2 regions of the Brevundimonas faecalis genome follow, and region 1 is predicted to be linked to the other one. Evidence: predicted binding sites of a transcription regulator. Region 1 holds the regulator's gene; the other holds the start of a gene.
What was found. Region 1 encodes LexA, which represses DNA repair genes until DNA is damaged. Its sites were predicted from a motif close to ATGTTCNCNANNTGTTCT; they were not measured.

Region 1 (4,407 bases):
ACCGCACCCTGCCGATCCACGGCGTCCAGTTCCACCCGGAATCCATCGCCACCGAACACGGCCACGACATGATCGCCAACTTCCTCGATCTGGCGGGCGTCAAGCGACTGGCGATGGTCTGACGCCATGGACGGTTTCAAGCCTCTGCTGGGCAAGCTGGTGGACGGGCGCGTCCTGACGCCGGATGAAGCCCACGCCTTCTTCTCCGCCTGCCTGCGCGGCGAGCCGACCCCGTCCCAGGTCGCCGCCGCCGTCACCGCCCTGCGCATCCGCGGCGAGACGGTGGACGAGATCGTCGCCTTCGCCACCGCCATGCGCGAGGCCGCCCTGTCGCTGAATCATTCATTCGACGAGGTGATCGACACCTGCGGCACCGGCGGCGACGGCCAGCACACCTACAACGTCTCGACCGCCGCCGCCTTCGTCCTGGCGGGCGCGGGGCTCAAGGTCGCCAAGCACGGCAATCGCGCCATCAGTTCCAAGTCCGGCTCGTCCGACGTCTTGGCCGCGCTCGGCGTCAACCTGGACGCCACGCCCGCGCAACAGGCCCAGGCCCTGGATCAGGCCGGCATCGCCTTCCTGTTCGCTCCCACCTATCACGGGGCCATGCGCCACGTCGGACCGGTGCGGACGGAGATCGGCTTCCGCACCGTGTTCAACCTGCTGGGTCCGCTGTGCAATCCCGCCGGCGCGACGCGCCAGGTCATGGGGGTCTATGATCCCGCCCTGCTGGAGCCCCTGGCTGAGGTGCTGGGACGCCTCGGCGCGCGGCGCGCCTGGACCATCAACGGCCAGGGCCTGGACGAACTGACCACCACGGGTTCGACCGAGGTGGCCGAATGGAAGGACGGCGCCGTCCGCCGCTTCACTGTCACGCCCGCCGACGCCGACCTGCCCATGGCGACCCTGGACGACCTGCGCGGCGGCGACGCCGAGCATAATGCGGCGGCGCTCAAGGCCCTGCTGGCCGGCGAACCCGGTCCCTATCGCGACATCGTCGTGCTGAACGCCGCCGCCGCCCTGGTGGTGGCCGACCGCGCCGCCGACCTGCGCGAAGGCGCCAGAGCCGCCGCCGCCGTCATCGACGACGGCCGGGCCGCCGCCGCTCTCGAAACCCTGGCGCGCGTCTCCCACACACCCATCGAACCCGAAGAGACGGCATGACCGACGTTCTGGCGAAGATCGCCGCCTACAAGCGCGAAGACGTGGCCGCCCGCAAGGCCGCGACCTCTCAGGACGCAGTCGAGGCGCTCGCCGCCCAGGCCTCCGCCCCGCGCGGTTTCCGCGCCGCCCTGGAACGCGTGGCCGAGGAAACCGGCCGCCCCGCCCTGATCGCCGAGATCAAGAAGGCCAGCCCCTCCAAGGGCCTGATCCGCGCCGACTTCGATCCGCCCGCCCTAGCGAAAGCCTATGAACGCGGCGGCGCGACCTGCCTGTCCGTCCTGACCGACGGCCCCAGCTTCCAGGGCGACGACGCCTTCCTGGCCGCCGCCCGCGACGCGGTCGCCCTGCCCTGCCTGCGCAAGGACTTCCTGGTCGACCCGTGGCAGGTGGCCGAGAGCCGCGCCCTGGGCGCCGACTGCATCCTGATCATCCTGGCCATGGTGGACGACGCCCTGGCCGCCGACCTGTTGGCCGAGGCCGAACGATTCGGCATGGACGCCCTGATCGAGACCCACGACGAGGCCGAAATGGCCCGCGCCTGCAAGCTGGGCGGCGATCTGGTCGGGATCAACAACCGTAGCCTTCGCACCTTCGAGGTCGATCTCGACGCCACCGAACGCCTGTCGATGCTGAGCCCCGTGAAAGCCCTGCTGGTCGCCGAAAGCGGCATATTCACCCCCGACGACGTCCAGCGCGTCGCCGACGCCCACGCCCAGGCCATCCTCGTCGGCGAAAGCCTGATGCGTCAGGAGGATGTGGAGGCCGCGACAAGGGCGCTGCTGTCGGCGGGCTAGTGTCAGATATTGGCTCGGCAGAGAATATTCGCATCCGTTCCGTAGCGAATTGTTGCGCCATTCACATTTTGAAGAAAGGGCAATAACATCTGCATATGAATTGGATCAGGGATCAAAAAGCGCATTTAAAAAAAATCGGACCGTACCGGTATTGGATAACAATACTCAGTTGCGGATTGGTCGCGTTGCTTTGGATACCATCCATGGAGTGGGCTTCTAAATGGAGCGGCTGGCCCGATTCATACAATGTCATATGCAGCCGCAAGTGCTTGCTGCCATGGATTTTGAGTAGCCCAAAGCTACTGCTCGACGGCAGCGTGCCCGCTCTAATCACGTTTGCGGTGCTATGGATTCCGCTTCCTATCTTGTGGGGCATCGCGAAGTTCGCTGGAAAACCTAAGGCCGCCAGACACGGAGCTCCCCGTGATAAGGATTAAACGCCTTCTGCAAGGCCGGCTTCCTGCCCCTTAGACGACATTCAGAGGGACTGTTTTAAACGGCAAGGTCTCTGACGAAGGAAATCCCGTTGCTATTGCGTTCAGGCGCAAAGGCCGACTGATTGCAGCCGAGTTGACATTCGGCGAGAACACTTACAGAACATCCTCAACGGTTCACGCCTTGTTCTGGAAGCCCTGCGCCCATGCTCACCAAGAAGCAGCACGAACTCCTGATGTTCATTCACGAACGGATTCAGGAAACGGGCGTCTCGCCCTCCTTCGACGAGATGAAGGAGGCGCTGGATCTGGCGTCCAAGTCGGGCATCCACCGCCTGATCACGGCGCTGGAGGAACGCGGCTTCATCCGCCGCCTGGCCCATCGCGCCCGGGCCCTGGAAGTGACCAAGCTGCCGGAACAGGCCACGGCGGGCGCGCCGCGCGGCCATGCGGGCTTCAAGCCCGGCGTGATCGAGGGCGGCGGCCGTCCCAAGGCCGCCGAACCGGCTAACGACACCCGCGAACTGTCGCTGATGGGCAAGATCGCGGCCGGCACCCCCATCGACGCCATCGAGCATGAAACCGCCCGCTATCCGGTGCCGGAGACCATGCTGGGCGCGGGCGAACACTATCTGCTGGAGATCGAGGGCGACTCGATGATCGAGGCCGGCATCCTCAACGGCGACATGGTCATCATCAAGTCGACCGCCGACGCCTCCTCCGGCGAGATCGTGGTGGCCCTGGTCGAGGGCGAACAGGCGACGCTGAAGCGCCTGCGCAAGAAGGGCGCCTCCATCGCCCTGGAGCCCGCCAACCGCAACTACGAGACCAAGATCTACGGCTCGGACCAGGTCGCGGTTCAGGGCAAGCTGGTCGGCCTTATCCGCCGCTATCACTGAAGTCGGGATCGGCCTGACGGGTCCAGGGGCGCCGCCCCCGCACGTCGGCCGCCCACACCGCCTTCCACCCCGCGCCTTCGCGCCACAGCTCGACAGAGCCGCCGCGCCCATAGTCCACGCCGTCCAGCACCAGCCGCCCCTCGCATGAGGGCGGCAGGGCGCGGATTTCGGCGCGGCTGCTGATGATCTGCGCCGATCGGCACAGGGCGTCCATCTGCTCGATCCCAGGCGCCGCCTTGCCCCACCACAGGGCCACGGGTCCCGCCTCAGCCGTTTCCGGCGCGCAGAAGGATCGCTTGCAAGCCCAGCCCTCCTCCGCTCGAGGCGCAGGCGTCAGGCCCCGTCGCCTCGACCAGAGATCAACGGCGAAGGTCCTCACCTGGGGACGGATCACCACGGCCACCTCCCCTCGACGAAAGGCGGCGTTGGTCCCGCCGTCGCCGATCCAGACATCCGGCGCCGCCGGACGCGGCCAGATCAGCACCGCCGCGGCCAGGGGCAGGCCCAACCACCTCAATCGTCCGCGCCACAGGCAGATGAAAAGGACGCCGACAAAGGCCAGCGGCAGGGCCGCCGTCGGCGCGCTGGCCACGGTGCGCACCGCTCCGGGCAGATCGGCCGTCCAGTGCCCGACGGCCAGCATGACCTCCACCCCTTTGCCCGCCAGCCACAGGAAGGGCGCGCCCAGACCCAGAGGCTCCAGGGCTGCTCCCAGGGCCAGGGCCGGCATCAGGACGAAGTCAGCCACCGGCGCGGCGCTCAGGTTGGCGAACAGGCCGTACATGGCCGTGCGATTGAAATGCTGCATGGCGAACGGCCCCGTCGCCAACCCGGCCACCAGGCTGGCCGTGCAGGCCGCGACCAGCCAGCTTCCCAACCTCTGGGCCGCCACGATGGGCCATGGCGCGGAAATCTCCTTGATGCGCTTCGGCCAGGCCTCGACCAGGGCGACCAGGGCCGCCGTCGCCGCGAAGGACATCTGGAACCCCGGCGTGACCACGGCCTCGGGCTGAAGCGCCAGGACCACGAAGGCCGCCACCGCCAGGGCGTGCATGGTCACCGCCTGCCGATCCAGCAGAATGGCGGCGAAGGCGATGGACGCCGTGATCGCCGCCC
Region 2 (4,407 bases), on a different contig from region 1:
GCCTCGACCGGGGCCTCAACCATCAGGACCACCAGTGGCTTCGGGGAGCCAGGAAGAAATGTTCTTTGAGAAATCTCCCGCAGCAGCTTCAACTTAAGCGCCGTCTTGCCAGCGTTTGGGACACCCCAGAACAGTAAGGCCTTCGGCCGTAAGCGACCGGCAGTGGCTGCGGCGAGGCGAGCACGGGTGAAGGCTTCGTCGCTCACCGGATTTGACGCCCATCGGTCTTTCAGAATGAGAGTAACCCGGGACCAGGGATCGTCATGAAGGACTGGAATATCGGTCACCACTCCTCGACCTCGCGCGCTTGTGATGGAAGCGGTCTCGAGGTGAAGTCGAGTGCCAAAGTGGCCGTCTCAACGGGGAGAAAGATGGATGTCTTGGCTTCAATCGCGCGTTGGTTACTTTCGCTTCGGCGCCTCGCGCGACGCGTAGCTTTTGCCTCTGCCTCAATGAGCTCCTGCGCCTGTTCCCGTAGAGAATGGATGTCGTCTTCGTTGAAGGTGGCCGCCGCTTTTGCCCGAAGTTCGGCGCGGGCCAACTCGTGTTCCCTCAGCGTAAATGGGGGCCTCCTGCGATACAGGTGGACCCTCTCCCATCCAGTCGGACTCAAGACCCAGATGTAGGACATGTCGCGCGGATCGAAACGAAGTTCGACCGATCCAGCCCCTTTGCGGATTAGCGGCCCGAGCCAGGGAGCCCAGTAGCGCAGCACCTTGAAATGGATGCCCGTGCGGCTGACCTGTCGCTTCGCACTGGGTAGGAAGGCCAGCAGTACGTCCTCTGCATAGCTCGGGGGAACAGCTCGCGGTTTGAAGCCATTATCGACTGCTTCGTCCCAGCGAGATTGGGGTGTGAAGCCATCGATACCGCGGTGTGGGGACCGATGATAACGGCTGATCTGGAGTAGTACCCACGTCTCAAATGCATCGAGCGTCATGACCGCCCGACGATCACTGTCGTAATCACCGCGCCGTTCAACGTTAGAGAAGGTGGTTCCGGGTACGAGATGCAACTCGCCCATCATAGTGCCGATGAAACGTTCAATCAGCGCTCCGTACCGCGGCTGGCGGACAGGACGGAAGTAGTGGGCCACATCGTAGGTATCCAAACCGCGGCGGATCGCCAGCGACTTGAAGTCCATGCCATTGTCGGAGTGAAGGATCTCAGGGAAGCCGTGGCAGGGCCAAGGCCAATCGTGACCAATCTCCTCAAGAAGGGCGCCTTTGGGCATGAACGCCCTCAGGAGCGCCATTGCCGTCTGGATGATCGATGGCGCTCCCAGGCTCACGTAGCAGCCGACGCACATGCGCGTGTAAGCATCGATGATCAACGTGATCGTGGGCCGCCCCATCGGCAACCGATAACGCCTGTCTACGAGGATCAGATCGGCCAAGGTGTGATCAATGAGCCAGACCTGGTTGGGGGCCGTGGCCTCCATACCTCCGGGACGAGGCGCGGCTCGTTCAGCAACATTATCCCCCTCCCTACTGCGCAAACGCGTGAATAGATCAATCGCTTCTATCCGCGTGTGAATGGCTTTACGGCCCGGCGGAATTAGCCCCTGCGCCCGACACTTCCCCCGTATCTCGGTGACCACTGCCGATTCCTTCGGCTTCTGAGACGAGCAGTACGATCGTTCCAGCACCTCTGAGATCACCGCCTCAGTGCGTGGATTCAGCAGGCTCTTTCCAGCATCAGGTCCTGGCGCATGAGGCAAGAGCGCCGTTGGGCGTGGATCTGCTGCAAGTAACCGGATCAGCCGGTAGGCATTGGATGTCGAAATGCCGAGAACCTGCGCCGCCCGGTCTACATCCGCGCGCTTCTTTCTATCTCGTTGCGCCAAGGGAGCGAGAATCTCCGCTTGTCGGACGACCTTTTCCCATTCGGCGTTCGATGCGTTGGCGCTGCCAATCCGCTGAGCCATGAAGAAATTCGCAAATAATTAGATATGTGGATATTAGCATTTTCTATTGCTGTGATGTCAACCTCCGACGGCTAGCGACCGCTGCGCGCCAGATGTGGTCATTGCCGCTCTGCCATAAAGGCGGCACTCAAACCCTTCGCAAAAAGACCTGATTTTCTCCCCCCTTACGAAGCTCCGCTTGCCCCCCCAGGGACAAGAGCGCATATAGAACAAATGAGGAACATTTATTCTCAGCCTGACGCGTTGGCGGCGCTGAAGACGCGCCTGGAGGCCCTGGATCGGGCCGGCGGTCGTCGCGTCGGCGCGGGCGTGCGCGCGGGAAGCGACGATGTCTTTGCGCCGTTGGCCACGGGTGTTCTGCATGACCTCTACGCCGCCGCCCCTGCCGACGCGGTGGCGGTCAACGCTTTCGGGCTGGGCATGGCGCTGCGGGCGGCGGCAGGGCGGCCGATCGTCTGGGGCCTGCATGAGATGATGGCCCAGGAGGCGGGGCGGCCGCACGGGCCCGGCCTGCATGAGATGGGCCTGTCGCCGCGCGATCTGCTGCTGGTGCGGACGCGCGACGTGCAGACCCTGCTGGTCGTCGGCGAAGAAGCCCTGCGCAGTCCCGCCGTGGGCGCCGTGCTGTTGAGCGCCTGGGGCGAGGCCAAGGCCTTCAGCCTGACGGCCAGCCGGCGCTTGGTGCTGGCGGCCGAAACCGGAGGCGCGACGCTGTTCCTGGCGCGGGCGGGCGCCCTGCCCTGCCCCAGCGCGGCCGAGACCCGCTGGTCGGTGGCGTCCTGCGCTTCGGAACCTCTGGAAGGCGGGGCGCCGGGGCGGCCGTCTTTTTCCGCAACCCTGCTGCGGCGGCGCGGCAGCGGGGCGACCGGAACCTGGATCATGGAGTGGGATCGTGAACAGCGAACCTTCCGCCCGCCCGCGCCGCTATCTGGCGGTCTGGTTCCCCTGGCTGCCCAGCGACCGGCTAAGGCGTCAGGAACAGCGGGACGGCGCGCCGCCTAAGGATGCGCCGCCCGTCGTCCTGGCCGAGAAGATCAAGGGCGCGCTGCGGCTGGCGGCCGTCGATCCGGCGGCGGCCCGGGCGGGACTGACGCCGGGCCTGGCCCTGGCCGACGCGCGGGCGCGGACCCCCGTCCTGCGCGTCGTCGCCCATCAACCGGACCTCGACGACGCCCTGCTGGCGCGGGTGCTGGAGGATTTCGGTCGCTTCACCCCCATGATCGCGCTGGACCCGCCGCACGGTCTGATGCTGGACGTGACCGGCTGCGCTCACCTGTTCGGCGGCGAAGCAGGCCTGATGCGGACGGTCCAGACGCGGGCCGAACGCGCCGGACTTCAGATACGATGCGCCCTGGCCGGCACCCCCCAGGTCGCTCGCGCCCTGGCACGCTTCGGGCCCGGCGGCCGGTTCGAGCCCGGCCAGGGCCGCGCCGCCGCGCGTCGCCTGCCGGTCGCCGCCCTGGAGCTTTCGGACAAGGAGGACGAGGCCCTGCGTCGCCTAGGCCTGAAGCGGCTGGGCGATCTGGACGACCGGCCCCGCGCGCCCCTGGCCGCCCGCTTCGGCGCCGACTTCCCGACCCGACTGGCGCGGATTCTGGGCGACGAGGACATGCGCATCACCCCGCATCGCCCGCCCGCCTCCGTCGTGGTCGACCGCGTCTTCTTCGAGCCGATCTCGGCGCCCGAGAACATCGAACGGGTCCTGTCCGACCTGCTGGTCGAGACCATGGACCGGCTGGATCAGACCGGCCTGGGCGGCCGCGCCTTCGAGGCCGGCTTCTATCGCGTGGACGGCGAAACGCGCCGCATCGTCGTCCGCACCGGCCGCCCGACCCGCGACGCCCCTGCGACCCTGCGGCTGTTCCGCGAGCGGATGGCGGCCCTGGCCGCCCCGCTGGACCCCGGCTTCGGCTTCGATCAGATGCGAATGTCCGTACCCTGGACCCAGGCTTTGGCGCCGACCCAGCAGGGGCTGGAGCGCGAGACACCCGGCGAAGAGGCCTTCAGCCGCCTGGTCGATCGGTTGACCGCGCGTCTGGGGCCGGAGGCGGTGCTGCGCTTCGAGCCTTTCGCCTCGCACATCCCCGAACGCGCGGCGCGACTGGTCCCGGCCGCCGCCCGTCATGGCGACGAGACCTGGCCCGATCTCGATCCTGACAATCCGCCCTTGCGGCCGCTGCAGATGTTCGACCCGCCCCAACCGGTCGAAACCCTGGCCGAGGTCCCCGACGGCTATCCTCTGAAGTTCCGCTGGCGGCGTGTCCTGCACGAGGTGACGCGCGCCGAAGGGCCCGAGCGGATCAGCGGCGAATGGTGGCGCGCCCCGAACCAGCGCACCCGCGACTATTACCGGGTCGAGGACCGGGACGGCCGTCGCTTCTGGCTGTTCCGCCAGGGCCTCTATGGCGAAACGCCCGAGCCGCGCTGGTTCATCCACGGCCTGTTCGCATGAAGAGGCTCGACCCTTGCGGTGCCTACGC

Region 2: ABIE19_RS07485 (ImuA family protein) is a predicted target of LexA. The motif match lies at 2,123-2,140, and genes of this name have one in related genera.

What each region holds. Positions count from the first base shown of each region.
Region 1 is NZ_JBEPTF010000003.1:340,594-345,000, reverse strand. It holds gene ABIE19_RS12615 (anthranilate synthase component II) at 1-122, shown strand, start outside; gene trpD (anthranilate phosphoribosyltransferase) at 127-1,164, shown strand; gene trpC (indole-3-glycerol phosphate synthase TrpC) at 1,161-1,958, shown strand; gene lexA (transcriptional repressor LexA) at 2,599-3,291, shown strand; gene ABIE19_RS12595 (ComEC/Rec2 family competence protein) at 3,272-4,407, opposite strand, start outside.
Region 2 is NZ_JBEPTF010000001.1:1,514,565-1,518,971, reverse strand. It holds gene ABIE19_RS07495 (TniB family NTP-binding protein) at 1-287, opposite strand, end outside; gene ABIE19_RS07490 (TnsB C-terminal domain-containing protein) at 284-1,927, opposite strand; gene ABIE19_RS07485 (ImuA family protein) at 2,141-2,929, shown strand; gene ABIE19_RS07480 (Y-family DNA polymerase) at 2,820-4,379, shown strand; gene ABIE19_RS07475 (error-prone DNA polymerase) at 4,376-4,407, shown strand, end outside.